One region of the Streptomyces sp. Ag82_O1-12 genome, then DNA from elsewhere that is predicted to be linked to it. Evidence: riboswitches for the same ligand, from Rfam matches in the RefSeq annotation. Region 1 holds a riboswitch; each other region holds the start of a gene.
What was found. A riboswitch is a leader RNA that binds a small molecule or an ion and turns the genes downstream of it on or off. The one in region 1 is predicted to bind cobalamin.
Positions count from the first base shown of each region.

Region 2: another riboswitch for cobalamin. It lies ahead of QOL88_RS05655 (ABC transporter substrate-binding protein); the one in region 1 lies ahead of QOL88_RS26305 (ribonucleoside-diphosphate reductase subunit alpha).
Region 3: another riboswitch for cobalamin. It lies ahead of QOL88_RS08585 (cobalamin biosynthesis protein); the one in region 1 lies ahead of QOL88_RS26305 (ribonucleoside-diphosphate reductase subunit alpha).

Region 1 is NZ_FXUW01000001.1:5,697,024-5,701,334, forward strand. It holds gene QOL88_RS26305 (ribonucleoside-diphosphate reductase subunit alpha) at 1-2,300, opposite strand, end outside; cobalamin riboswitch at 2,425-2,551, opposite strand; gene mctP (monocarboxylate uptake permease MctP) at 2,697-4,311, opposite strand, start outside.
Region 2 is NZ_FXUW01000001.1:1,225,652-1,229,962, reverse strand. It holds gene QOL88_RS05670 (4-hydroxybenzoate 3-monooxygenase) at 1-8, opposite strand, end outside; gene QOL88_RS05665 (APC family permease) at 31-1,635, opposite strand; gene QOL88_RS05660 (CoA-binding protein) at 1,770-2,198, opposite strand; cobalamin riboswitch at 2,296-2,456, shown strand; gene QOL88_RS05655 (ABC transporter substrate-binding protein) at 2,540-3,556, shown strand; gene QOL88_RS05650 (FecCD family ABC transporter permease) at 3,553-4,311, shown strand, end outside.
Region 3 is NZ_FXUW01000001.1:1,855,807-1,860,117, forward strand. It holds gene QOL88_RS08575 (inorganic phosphate transporter) at 1-547, shown strand, start outside; gene QOL88_RS08580 (hypothetical protein) at 581-802, shown strand; cobalamin riboswitch at 920-1,077, shown strand; gene QOL88_RS08585 (cobalamin biosynthesis protein) at 1,178-2,149, shown strand; gene QOL88_RS08590 (cobyric acid synthase) at 2,151-3,659, shown strand; gene cobN (cobaltochelatase subunit CobN) at 3,656-4,311, shown strand, end outside.

The DNA.
Region 1 (4,311 bases):
GCGATGCGGGTCGCCGGGCGCGAGCGCAGGTAGTACGTCGTCTTCAGCCCGGACTTCCAGGCGTAGGCGTACATCGAGGAGAGCTTGCCGATGGTCGGCGTCTCCAGGAACAGGTTCAGGGACTGGGACTGGTCCAGGAACGGGGTCCTGGCCGCCGCCATGTCGATCAGACCGCGCTGCGGGATCTCCCACGCCGTGCGGTAGAGGGCGCGCACGTCCTCGGGGATCCAGGCGAAGTCCTGCACCGAGCCGCTGGCCTCGCGCAGGGCCTCCCGGCTGCGGGCGTCCCACACGCCGAGCCGCTTCAGCTCGTCCACCAGGTAGGAGTTGACCTGGAGGAACTCGCCCGAGAGCGTCTCGCGCTTGAACAGGTTGGACACCTGCGGCTCGATGCACTCGTACACGCCCGCGATCGATGCGATGGTGGCCGTGGGGGCGATCGCGAGGAGCAGGGAGTTGCGCATGCCGGTCGTGGCGATGCGCTCCCGCAGAGCCGCCCAGCGTTCGGGCCAGGTCACCTCCACGTCGTAGTGGTCGGGGTGCAGCACGCCCCGGGCCGTACGGGTCTTCTCCCAGGCCGGCAGCGGGCCGATGGGGGTCCCCCCTGCACCGGAGCTTGTCGCAGGTGCTTGGGGGCGCTCGGCCAGGTCGGCGGAGGCCTCGTACGCGGCCAGCATGATCCGCTCGGCGATGCGGGTGGACAGCGCCTTGGCCTCGGGCGAGTCGAAGGGCAGGCGCAGCTTGAAGAAGACGTCCTGGAGGCCCATCGCGCCGAGGCCGACCGGGCGCCAGCGGGCGTTGGAGCGGCCCGCCTGCTCGGTCGGGTAGAAGTTGATGTCGACGACCCGGTCGAGGAAGGTCACGGCCGTGCGGACGGTCTCGTCCAGCCGCTCCCAGTCCAGGTCGCCGGTCGAGGTGTCGACAAAGGAACTCAGGTTGACCGAGCCCAGGTTGCAGACCGCCGTCTCCCCGTCGCTGGTGACCTCCAGGATCTCCGTGCAGAGGTTGGAGGAGTGGACGACGTGGCCCGGCTCGGCCGTCTGGTTGGCGGTGCGGTTGGCGGCGTCCTTGAAGGTCATCCAGCCGTTGCCGGTCTGCGCGAGGGTGCGCATCATGCGGCCGTACAGCTCACGGGCGGGCAGGGTCTTCCTCGCCAGGCCCTTCGCCTCGGCCGCCCGGTACGCGGCGTCGAACTCCTCGCCCCACAGGTCGACCAGCTCGGGCACGTCCGAAGGGGAGAACAGCGACCACTGCGCGTCGGCGTTCACGCGCCGCATGAACTCGTCCGGCACCCAGTGCGCCAGGTTCAGGTTGTGCGTGCGGCGGGCGTCCTCGCCGGTGTTGTCGCGCAGCTCCAGGAACTCCTCGATGTCGGAGTGCCAGGTCTCCAGATAGACCGCGGCGGCGCCCTTGCGGCGGCCGCCCTGGTTCACCGCGGCGACCGAGGCGTCGAGGGTCTTCAGGAACGGGACGATGCCGTTGGAGTGCCCGTTGGTGCCGCGGATCAGCGAACCGCGGGCGCGGATGCGGGAGTAGGCGACTCCGATGCCCCCGGCGTGCTTCGACAGCCGGGCCACCTGGTGGTACCGGTCGTAGATGGAGTCCAGCTCGTCCTTGGGGGAGTCGAGGAGGTAGCAGGACGACATCTGCGGGTGCCGGGTGCCCGAGTTGAAGAGGGTGGGGGAGGAGGGGAGGTAGTCCAGGCGGCTCATGAGGCTGTAGAGAGCCGCGACCTCGTCCAGCGCGCGTGTGGTGTCGTCCTCGGCGAGGCCGCTCGCCACCCGCAGCATGAAGTGCTGGGGCGTCTCGACGACCTTGCGGGTGATCGGGTGCCGGAGCAGGTAGCGGCTGTGCAGCGTGCGCAGGCCGAAGTAGCCGAAGCGGTCGTCGGCGCCGGTGTCGATCAGGGCGTCGAGCCGGGCCGCGTGCAGCCGGACGAACTCGGCGGTGCGGTCGGCGATGAGGCCCTCGCCGTGGCCCACCGCCACGGACTCGGTGAAGGACGTGACGCCCTGCGAGGCGGCCTCCTCGCGGATGCCGATGGTCAGCAGCCGGGCGGCCAGCCGGGAGTAGGCGGGGTCCTCGGAGATCAGACCGGCCGCGGCCTCCGTCGCCAGCTCCCGCAACTCCGCTTCGTCCGCGGCGGCGGACCGGCCGCGCAGCGCGGCGGCGGCGACCCGGCCGGGGTCGGCGTCGGGGAGGTCGGCGGTCAGCTCGGTCAGGATCCGCAGCAGCGCGGTACCGGGAGCGTCGTGCTCCTCCTCGGCGGCTGAGACCGGTTCGGCTGGCGCGATGGTCACGTGGGGCTCTCCCTCGCTCGGCACGGGGGCCTCGTCGAGGGCAGGCGGCAGCACACGAGCGCACGCGGCGTCGCGTCCACCGGCCCATTCCACGAGGCCCGGACGTCAGGGCACACCGGCCGGGTGGCCGGGTGCGCTGTCGACAGGTCCTCGGACTGAATCCCATGCGCCTATATGGGCATGGGTACACCGTTGCGGGACAGTTCCGGATTCACACCGGATTCCCCTGCGGCGACAGCGAGCATGAGCATACATCTTGTGCCGGGCTCGGTCGGCACCCCCAGATGTTGTGTCGCGGTGGTGTCGGAGCGTCAGCTCTACGTGACAGCGGGCCGCCGTGACGCTTGGTCACGACGGCCCGCTGCGGGGTGTTCGCTGTGGGTCGAAACCCTGGAATCAGTGCGCGGATCCGGCGGTCGCAGGCGGAAGCTCCACCTGGACCCCGGGGTCGCCCGCGTCCGCCGTGTAGTCCTCCGGCTTGGTCTCGTCGATGCCGTCGGGGGCCTTCAGGGCCTTCAGGACGAAGGTCAGGACCACCGTCACCACCACGTTCAGCACGAACGCAGTGAGGCCGATGTAGCCGATCTCGCCGATGCCCGGGATCTCCTTCGCGGAGCCGCCGAAGTGCTTCTGCGTCGGGGAGGCGACGCCGTACGCGGCGACGGTGCCGTAGATCATGCCGACCGCCCAGCCCGCGAGCAGCGCCCAGCGGTGGAACCAGCGGGTGAACAGGCCGCCGACCAGGGCCGGGAAGGTCTGCAGGATCCAGATACCGCCCAGGAGCTGGAAGTTGATGGCGACCGTCTTGTCCATGGTGAGGACGAAGGCCAGCGCGCCGACCTTCACCAGCAGGGAGACCAGCTTGGAGACCTTGGTCTCCTGCGCCGGAGTGGCGTCCGGCTTGATGAAGTCCTTGTAGATGTTGCGGGTGAAGAGATTCGCGGCCGCGATGGACATGATGGCCGCGGGCACCAGCGCGCCGATGCCGATCGCCGCGAACGCCACGCCCGCGAACCAGTCCGGGAACATCGTCTCGAACAGCTGCGGAATCGCAAGCTGCCCGTTCTGCACCTTGATGCCGGCCGCGATCGCCATGAACCCGAGCAGCGCCAGCAGCCCCAGCATCAGCGAGTACAGCGGCAGGATCGTGGTGTTGCGGCGGATCACCTCACGGCTCTTCGAGGACAGCGTCGCCGTGATCGAGTGCGGGTACATGAACAGCGCCAGGGCGGAGCCCAACGCCAGCGTGGCGTACGTCCACTGGCCCGGCTCGGCCGGTGTCAGCGCACCGCGCGGCGCGCCCGTCGCCGGGTTGGTCTGGCTGTACGCCTCAGTGGCCTTGGCGAAGATGTCGTCGAAGCCGCCCAGCTTGATCGGGATGTAGATGATCGCCACCGCGATGACGATGTAGATCAGCGTGTCCTTCACGAACGCGATGAGCGCGGGGGCCCGCAGACCCGAGGAGTACGTGTACGCCGCCAGCACGCCGAACGCGATCAGCAGCGGCAGGTCCTTGATGAACCAGTTGGTGTTCTCACCGCCGCCGACGCCCATCACGTCCAGCACGGCCTGGATGCCGACCAGCTGGAGCGCGATGTACGGCATCGTCGCCAGGATGCCGGTCACGGCCACCGCCAGCGACAGGCCCTTCGAGCCGAAGCGGCCGCGCACGAAGTCGGACGTCGTGACATAGCCGTGCTTGTGGGACACCGACCACAGGCGGGGCAGGAAGGTGAAGATCAGCGGGTAGACCAGGATCGTGTACGGCACGGCGAAGAAGCCGGCCGCGCCCGCCGCGTAGATCGCCGCCGGGACGGCGACGAAGGTGTACGCCGTGTACAGGTCGCCGCCGAGCAGGAACCAGGTGATCCAGGTGCCGAACGAGCGGCCGCCCAGGCCCCATTCGTCCAGGCTCTGCTCGTTCTCGGCCTTGCGCCAGCGCGCGGCCAGGAAGCCCATGACCGTCACGGCCAGGAAGAAGAAGATGAAGACGCCGAGCGCGACGCCGTTC
Region 2 (4,311 bases), 4.5 Mb from region 1:
TGGGTCATGCGCACATTATGGAGGCCGCCGTCAGTGGACGGGCACCTCCGCGACGGCCACCTCCTCGATGCTCCGCTCGATCTCCCCGGACACGGAGGCCGAGGCCCGGGCCCAGTAGTAGATCGCCAGCGAGAACACCGCGATGACCAGCATGTCCCACCACAGGGCGAGGTGCCCCTGGCCGCCGAAGCCGCCCTGCCAGGAGATGACGCCCATGCCCAGCAGGTAGACAGGCAGCCACTGGGCGGCCTTCCAGTCGAGCCGGGGCGCGTCGGGCAGACCCTTGCGCGTGGCGTACCAGGCGTAGCCGCCGAGCAGGACGTAACCGAGGACGATGGCCACGCCCAGCCGCCACAGGGTGTCCCAGGTGGACCAGTAGATGATGAGGTTGGCCACCACGAACGACAGCGGCGAGAGGACCTTCCCGCCGGGCAGGCGGTAGGGGCGCTCCCGGTGCGGCAGCCGGTCCGCGAAGACGCCGTAGGCCAGCGGGGCACCCGCGTACATCAGCACGCTCGCCGAGGTGATGAAGCTGACCAGCTGCTGCCAGCTCGGGAACGGCAGGAAGCAGACCACGCCGGTCACGAAGGACACGATCAGCCCGAACCACGGGACGCCGCGCGCGTCGGTGCGGACGAAGAGCTTCGGCGCGTAGCCGTTGCGGGCCAGTCCGTAGGAGACGCGGGACGTGGCCGTCGTGTAGATCAGGCCGGTGCCGCCCGGGGAGACCACCGCGTCCAGGTACAGCACCGCGCTCAGCCAGCCGAGGCCCACCAGGGTTGCGAGCCCCGCCCACGGGCCGCTGATGCCGGGGTAGTCGAGCCTGGTCCAGCCGTGCGCGAAGGCGCCCAGTGGCAGGGCGGCGATGAAGACGACCTGGAGCAGGACGTAGATGGCCGCCCCGATGGCGACCGAGCCGATCGTCGCGCGCGGCAGGTCCCGCCGCGGGTCGCGGCTCTCGCCCGCCAGCTGGATCGCCTGCTCGAAGCCCAGCAGGGCGAAGATGATGCCGCTGGAACTGACGGCGCTCAGCACGCCGTGGGCGCCGAACGGGGCGAAGCCGTGCTCGGTGAAGTTGCCCGGGTGGAAGTTGCCGGCCGCGATGATGAAGATCGCGGCCAGCGGCACGGCCACCTTCCACCAGGTGGCGGCGCTGTTGGTGTGCGCCAGGATCCGCACGCCGAGGAAGTTGACGACGACGAACACGGCCATCAGGACGACGGCGACGACGAAACCGCTCGTCGTGAGCGTCCCGTCCGTCGCGTGCTGGAAACCCTGCGCCCAGTGCCAGTGCCCGGCGTAGCCGATCATGGCCTCGACCTCGATCGGTGCCACGGTCGCCGCCTGGAGCCATGCGAACCAGCCGAAGGACATGCCGGCCAGTCCGCCGAACGCGTAGTGCGGATACCGGGCGGTGCCGCCCGCGACCGGGAACATGCCGCCCAGTTCCGCGTGCACCAGGGCCAGCAGCACGATCGCCACCGCGCCGATGAGCCAGGACAGGATCGCCGCGGGGCCGGCCGCCACGACGGCCTTCTCGGCGCCGTACAGCCAGCCCGAGCCGATGATGGAACCGACCGACGCCCACATGAGCCCGATCAGCCCGACCTCCCGGCGCAGACCGTCTCTTTCCATGGATTCAGGGGCCTCTCATAGATGAACTCGCGGAGTTCAGCGAGCAGGAGGCCTCAGGTTAGGAATCGGTCATCCGACCGAAGAAGACGAGTTGTGCAGCCTTGACCGGGCGCGGGTATTTCCTGGCGAACGCTTCAGGGTTTCTGTACGCCGTGATGAGACAGCCGTGGGATCTCGATCGCCGGGCAGCGGTCCATCACCATCTCCAGGCCCGCATCGCGAACCCGGCCGTACGCCGCCTCGTCGACGACGTCGAGCTGGAACCAGACGCCCTTCGCGCCCTTGGCGACCGCCTCGTCCGCGACGGCCCCGGCGAGGTCGCTGTTCACGAACACGTCGACGACGTCCACGTCGAAGGGGATGTCCGCCAGACTCGCGTACCCCTTCTCCCCGTGCACCGTCTCCGCCTTCGGGTGCACCGGCACGACGCGCTTGCCGAAGCGCTGGAGCACGGCGGCGACGCCGTACGCCGCGCGCCGCTGGTTCGACGACAGGCCCACCACGGCCCAGGTGTCGCCGAGCTCGGTGAGGATCCTGCGGACCGTTGCCTCGTCGCCGTACACCGGCGGCCTCCTCGGAAGTCGTGGACGAACTGCTCCTGGTGAAACGGCGCCGGGTGCGCGGTGATTCCCCGGGCGGCCTCCGTGATAGCTTGCCGAGGCCAGTCGAACCCATGTACGTGGGTCAGGGAATCCGGTGCGAATCCGGAACTGACGCGCAGCGGTGAGGGGGACGGGCGGGGCCTCGGCCACTGGACTCCCTCGCGGACGTCCGGGAAGGCGCCCCGATCCGGGTGAACCCGAGTCCGAAGACCTGCTGGCGGCCCCCGCGGCCGCGTGCGGCGGGGGAGCACCGTACGACCGGGCTCCGCGAATGGGCCCTCGACGCCTGAGGACTGGTTCCCGTGCCCCTCGCCCGACCCGCCCGTGCCGCCGCGCTGCTCGCCGCCGGCTCCCTGCTCCTGACCGGCTGCGGCGACACCGCGTCCACCGACGCCAAGGCCGCCGTCACCCTCACCAACTGCGGGCACGAGGTCCGCGTCGCCGCCCCGCCGCGGCACGCGGTGTCCCTCAACCAGGGCACCACCGAGATCCTGCTCTCCCTGGGCCTGGCCGACCGCCTCGCGGGCACGGCCACCTGGACCGACCCCGTGATGAAGGGGCTGGAGAAGGCCGACGCGACGGTGCCGCGCCTCGCCGACAACACCCCGTCCTTCGAACGCGTCCTGGACACCGAGCCCGACTTCGTCGCCGCCTCCTTCGTCTCCACCCTCGGCAAGGGCGGCGTCGCCACCCGCGAGCAGTTCGAGAAGCTCGGCGTCCCCACCTACGTCTCCCCGTCCGACTGCGCCGGCAAGGACAACTCGGGCGGCGGCGACGGCGCCCGCGCCAAGGCCCTGGGCATCGACACCGTCTACGGCGAAGTCCGGGACCTCGCGACCGTGTTCGGGGTGAAGGAGCGCGGCGACGCCCTCGTGGGCTCCCTCCGGCAGCGCATGAAGAAGGCCACGGCCGGCATCGACGCCTCCGACGTCACGCTCCTCTACTGGTTCGCGAACTCCGAGTCGCCCTACCTGGCCGGCTGTTGCGGGGCGCCCGGCATCATCACCCGGGCCCTCGGCGCGAAGAACGTCTTCGACGACACGCACCAGGAGTGGCCGCAGGTCAACTGGGAGACCGTCGCCGACCGGGACCCCGACGTCCTCGTCATCGGCGACCTGACCCGCAAGTCCCAGACCGCCGAGTCCGCCGCGAAGAAGATCGCCTTCCTGGAGTCCAACCCCGTCACCAGGAACATGGACGCCGTCCGGCACAAGCGGTACGTGCTGCTCAGCGGACAGGCCATGAACCCGACCATCCGCACCGTCGAGGGTGTGGAGCAGGTGGCCGCCGGGCTGCGCCGGTTCGGACTGGTGAAGTGACCGCCCGGGGGCTGCCCGCCGCCGGGACCGGGCCCCGGCGCCGGGCGGGACTCGCGCTGGGCGCGGCCGGGACCGTCGCGCTCGTCGCCTCCCTCGCCGTGGCCATCACCATCGGTCCCGCCGACATCCGCGTCGGCGACGTGTGGTCCGTCGTGGCCGCCCATCTCGGCCTCGGCAGTTCGGAGCTGACGCCGATCCGGGACGGGATCGTCTGGCAGCTGCGGCTGCCGCGCACCCTGCTCGCGGCCGTGTGCGGGGCCGGACTCGCCGTGTGCGGTGCGGTGATGCAGTCGCTGCTGCGCAACCCGCTGGCCGACCCCTTCGTGCTCGGGGTGTCCTCGGGCGCCTCCACCGGAGCGGTCCTCGTGGTCGTGCTGGGCGTGGGCGGCGGCGCCCTGTCGGTGTCCGGGGGTGCGTTCCTCGGCGCCCTGCTGTCGTTCGGGCTGGTGCTGCTGCTCAGCCACACCCTCGGCGGCACCACCGACCGGGTCGTCCTCGCGGGCGTCGCCGCCATGCAGCTCTTCTCCGCCCTCACCTCCTTCGTCGTGATGACCTCCGCCGACGCCGAGACGACCCGGGGCGTGCTGTTCTGGCTCCTCGGCTCGCTCGGCGGCGCCGGCTGGACCGACGTGTGGCTGTGCCTGGCCGTACTGGCCGTGGCCCTGGTCGTCTGCCTGTCCTACGCCCGTACCCTCGACGCCTTCGCCTTCGGGCAGGACGCGGCGGCCGCGCTGGGGGTGCCCCTCGCCCGGACC
Region 3 (4,311 bases), 3.8 Mb from region 1:
CTGGCGCATCATCCGCACCATGGGCAAGGGCCTGACCGACCTCCAGCCGCAGCAGGGCTTCGCCGCCCAGACCTCCGCGGCCACGGTCATCCTCGCCTCCTCGCACCTCGGCTTCTCCCTCTCCACGACGCACTCCGTGTCCGGCTCGGTGATGGGCGCCGGGCTCGGCCGCAAGGGCGGCGTGGTCCGCTGGTCCACCGCGACGCGGATGTTCGTCGCGTGGGGCCTGACGCTGCCGGCGGCGGCTCTGGTGGGCGCGCTCGCCGAGTACGTCACCGGCTTCGGCAGCTGGGGCACCGCCGTGGTGGCGGTCTTCCTCATCGCCTCCAGCGCGGCGATCTGGAAGTTGTCGCGGCGCGAGGTGGTCGACCACACCAACGTCAACGACACCGACGACGCGGAGCCCGCCGGCGTGGTCACCACGGCGATGGCCGCGGTGACGCCGCCCCCCGCGAGTGGTTCGGCCACGGCGTCGGAGGACCCGATCCCCGCGTTCCCGTCGCAGGCCACCGCCGAGCGCACGCCGACCACGACCACCACGGTCTGACCCCGCCACCGGTTACAAGGAAGAGTCTCCGATATGAAGATCGACTGGGCGGCCCTCGGTTCCGTCTTCGGTGTCAGCCTCGTGGTCACCGTGGCCCTCGTCGGCCTGTTCACCCTCGGCGTCACGGGCCTGTCGCGCCGCGAGCGTGCGGTGGCGCAGGGCGGGACCGCGGGACTCGCGGTCACCGGCGCGTACGCGTGCTTCGCGGCGTGTGCGGCGGCCGTGGGGTACGGGATCTATCTGATCGTGGCCTGAGGGCCTGACGTCACGTCGTGTCCGCCGGGCGGCACGGAACTCCGGTTCCGTGCCGCCCGGTCGTCGTGTGTACACAAGGGGGCGATGTGGGGTTCTCCACACTCTCCCCTCGCAGGTCAACGGCAAGTTGACGGCGGTTCCCGGCCGTGGTGGACTGCCGGGGCCAATACGGCGGCAGGAGAGGAAGCCGGTGAAAGTCCGGCGCGGTCCCGCCACTGTCACCGGGGTAGCAATCCCCGGGAGCCAGGAACTCTCACCGCCGGTCTCGTCGAACCAGGGCGTGGACACCCTGAGTGAGGACACATATCGCCATGCGCGGCTGCCGATCGAGGTTCAACACCCCACCCCTGCCCGCCCTCCTGGCCGGCTGAGCCCATGGGTGCCGATCGCGTCTTCGCGTACGGCGCCGCCGCCGGCCTGATCGGTGACCTGCTGCTCGGTGATCCTCGCCGGGGGCATCCGGTCGCCGCGTTCGGGCGGGCCGCGGGTGCCGTGGAACGGGTGTTGTGGCGGGACCACCGCGGGTGGGGCGCGCTGCACACCGCCGTGTGTGCCGGAGGGGCCGTCGCCCTCGGGTCCGTCGCCGCGCGTGCCGTGCGGCCGTCCGCCGTCGCCTCCGTCGCGCTGACCGGCGCCGCCACCTGGGCCGTCGTCGGGGGTACGTCGCTGGCCCGGGAGGCGCGGACCATCGGGCGTGCCCTGGAGGCCGGGGACGTCGAGGCGGCCCGGGCCCGGCTGCCGCATCTGTGCGGGCGGGACCCGCACGCCCTCGACGCCGACGGCATGGCCCGGGCCGTGGTCGAGTCGGTCGCCGAGAACACCTCCGACGCCGTGGTGGGGGCGCTGGTGTGGGGGGCCGTCGGCGGGGTGCCGGGGCTGCTGGGGTTCCGGGCCGTCAACACCCTGGACGCCATGGTCGGGCACAAGTCGGCCCGGTACCGCCGGTACGGGTGGGCCTCCGCGCGGCTGGACGACCTCGCGGGGTGGCCGGGAGCGCGGCTGACCGCCGTACTCGCCGTGCTGGCCGGACCGGATCCGCGGGGGGCCGTACGGGCGTGGCGGGCCGACGCGGCGCGGCATCCGAGTCCCAACGCCGGTCCTGTGGAGGCCTCGTTCGCGGGGGCGCTCGGGGTGCGGCTGGGCGGGACGCTCTCGTACGGCGGGCGGGTGGAGCACCGGCCCGTGCTGAACACGCAGGGGCGGGCCGTCGGCACGCACGACGTCGAGCGGGCCGTGCGGCTGTCGAAGCGCGTCACCTGGCTCGCGCTCGGGGTGTGCGCCGGTGCGCGGTTGCTGAAGAGTGCGCCGTCGCTCGCGAGTGCGCGGTCGCCGAAGAGGGGGAAATGACATGAGCGGTGGGCTTCTCGTCGCCGGAACCACCTCCGACGCCGGCAAGAGCGTCGTGACCGCCGGGATCTGCCGGTGGCTGGTGCGCCAAGGCGTCAAGGTCGCGCCCTTCAAGGCGCAGAACATGTCCCTGAACTCCTTCGTGACGACGGAGGGGGCCGAGATCGGGCGGGCGCAGGCCATGCAGGCGCAGGCCTGCCGCGTCGAGCCGACCGCGCTGATGAATCCGGTGCTGCTCAAGCCCGGTGGCGAGCAGAGCAGTCAGGTCGTGCTGCTGGGCAAGCCGGTCGGGGAGCTGAGTGCGCGCGGCTACCACGGCGGCCGGCAGCAGCAGTTGCTCGGGACGGTGCTGGACTGCCTGGAGCAGTTGCGGGGCACGTATGACGCGGTGATCTGTGAGGGGGCCGGTTCTCCCGCCGAGATCAATCTGCGGCGGACGGACATCGTGAACATGGGGATCGCCCGGAACGCCGGGCTGCCCGTGCTCGTCGTCGGCGACATCGACCGGGGCGGTGTGTTCGCCTCGTTCTTCGGGACGGTGGCGCTGCTGTCGCCCGAGGACCAGGCCTGTGTCGCCGGGTTCCTCGTCAACAAGTTCCGCGGGGACGTCTCCCTGCTGGAGCCGGGCCTGGACATGCTGTACGGGCTCACGGGGCGCAAGACGTACGGCGTGCTGCCCTTCCGGCACGGGCTCGGGATCGACGAGGAGGACGGGCTGCGCGTCTCCCTTCGGGGAGCCGTCCGGGAGTCCGTCGTCGCCCCGCCGGTCGGCGAGGACGTGCTGCGCGTCGCGGTCTGTGCCGTGCCGCTCATGTCCAACTTCACCGACGTGGACGCGCTGGCCGCCGAACCGGGCGTCGTGGTGCGGTTCGTGGACCGGCCGGAGGAGCTGTCCGACGCCGACCTCGTCATCGTGCCCGGCACCCGCGGGACGGTCCGGGCGCTGGAGTGGCTGCGCGAGCGGGGGCTCGCCGAGGCCCTGGCCCGCCGGGCCGCCGAGGGGCGGCCCGTCCTCGGTATCTGCGGCGGCTTCCAGATCCTCGGCGAGCACATCGAGGACGACGTCGAGAGCCGGCGAGGGCACGTCGACGGGCTCGGGATCCTGCCCGTGCGGGTGCGGTTCGCCCGCGAGAAGACCCTCACCCGGCCGCAGGGCGAGGCCCTCGGGGAACGCGTCGAGGGATACGAGATCCACCACGGGGTCGCCGACGTCCAGGGAGGCACCGCCTTCCTGGACGGCTGCCGGGTCGGCCAGACCTGGGGCACGCACTGGCACGGCTCACTGGAGTCGGACGGCTTCCGGCGGGCCTTTCTGCGCGAGGTGGCGGCCGCCGCGGGCCGCCGCTTCGTGCCCGCGCCGGACACCTCGTTCGCCGCGCTGCGCGAGGAGCAGCTCGACCGGCTCGGCGACCTGATCGAACAGCACGCGGACACCGACGCGCTGTGGCGGCTCATCGAGTCCGGCGCGCCGCAAGGACTGCCCTTCATTCCACCGGGAGCACCCGCATGAGCACTGTGTTGTTGTTGTCCACCGCCGACACGGACCTGCTGGCGGCCCGGGCCGCCTCCGGTGCCGACTACCGGATCGGCAACCCGACCCGCGTGGACGTCCGGGAGGAGCTTCCGGCCCTGCTGGACGGGGCGGGCATCGCCGTCGTCCGGCTGCTCGGCGGCAAGCGGGCCTGGGAGGACGGGCTCGCCGCGCTGAAGGCCTCCGGCATCCCCACCGTGCTGCTGGGCGGCGAGGCCGTGCCGGACGCGGAGCTGATGGCCGAGTCGTCCGTGCCGGCCGGTGTCGTCGCGGAGGCGCTGCGGTACCTCGTGGAGGGCGGGCCGGACAACCTCACCGAACTCGCCCGGTTCCTCTCCGACACCGTGCTGCTGACGGGCGAGGGGTTCGACGAGCCGCGGAAGATGCCCGAATACGGCGTCCACGGCGAGCGTGAACTCGTGCCGGGCCGTCCGACCGTCGGCGTGCTCTTCTACCGGGCGCACGAGCTGAGCGGCAACACCGGGTTCGTGGACACGCTGTGCGACGCGATCGAGGCGCGGGGCGCCAACGCGCTTCCCGTGTACTGCGGTTCGCTGCGCGGGGCGGACGCGGGGCTGTACGAGATCCTCGGGCAGGCGGACACCCTGGTCGCCACCGTCCTCGCCGCGGG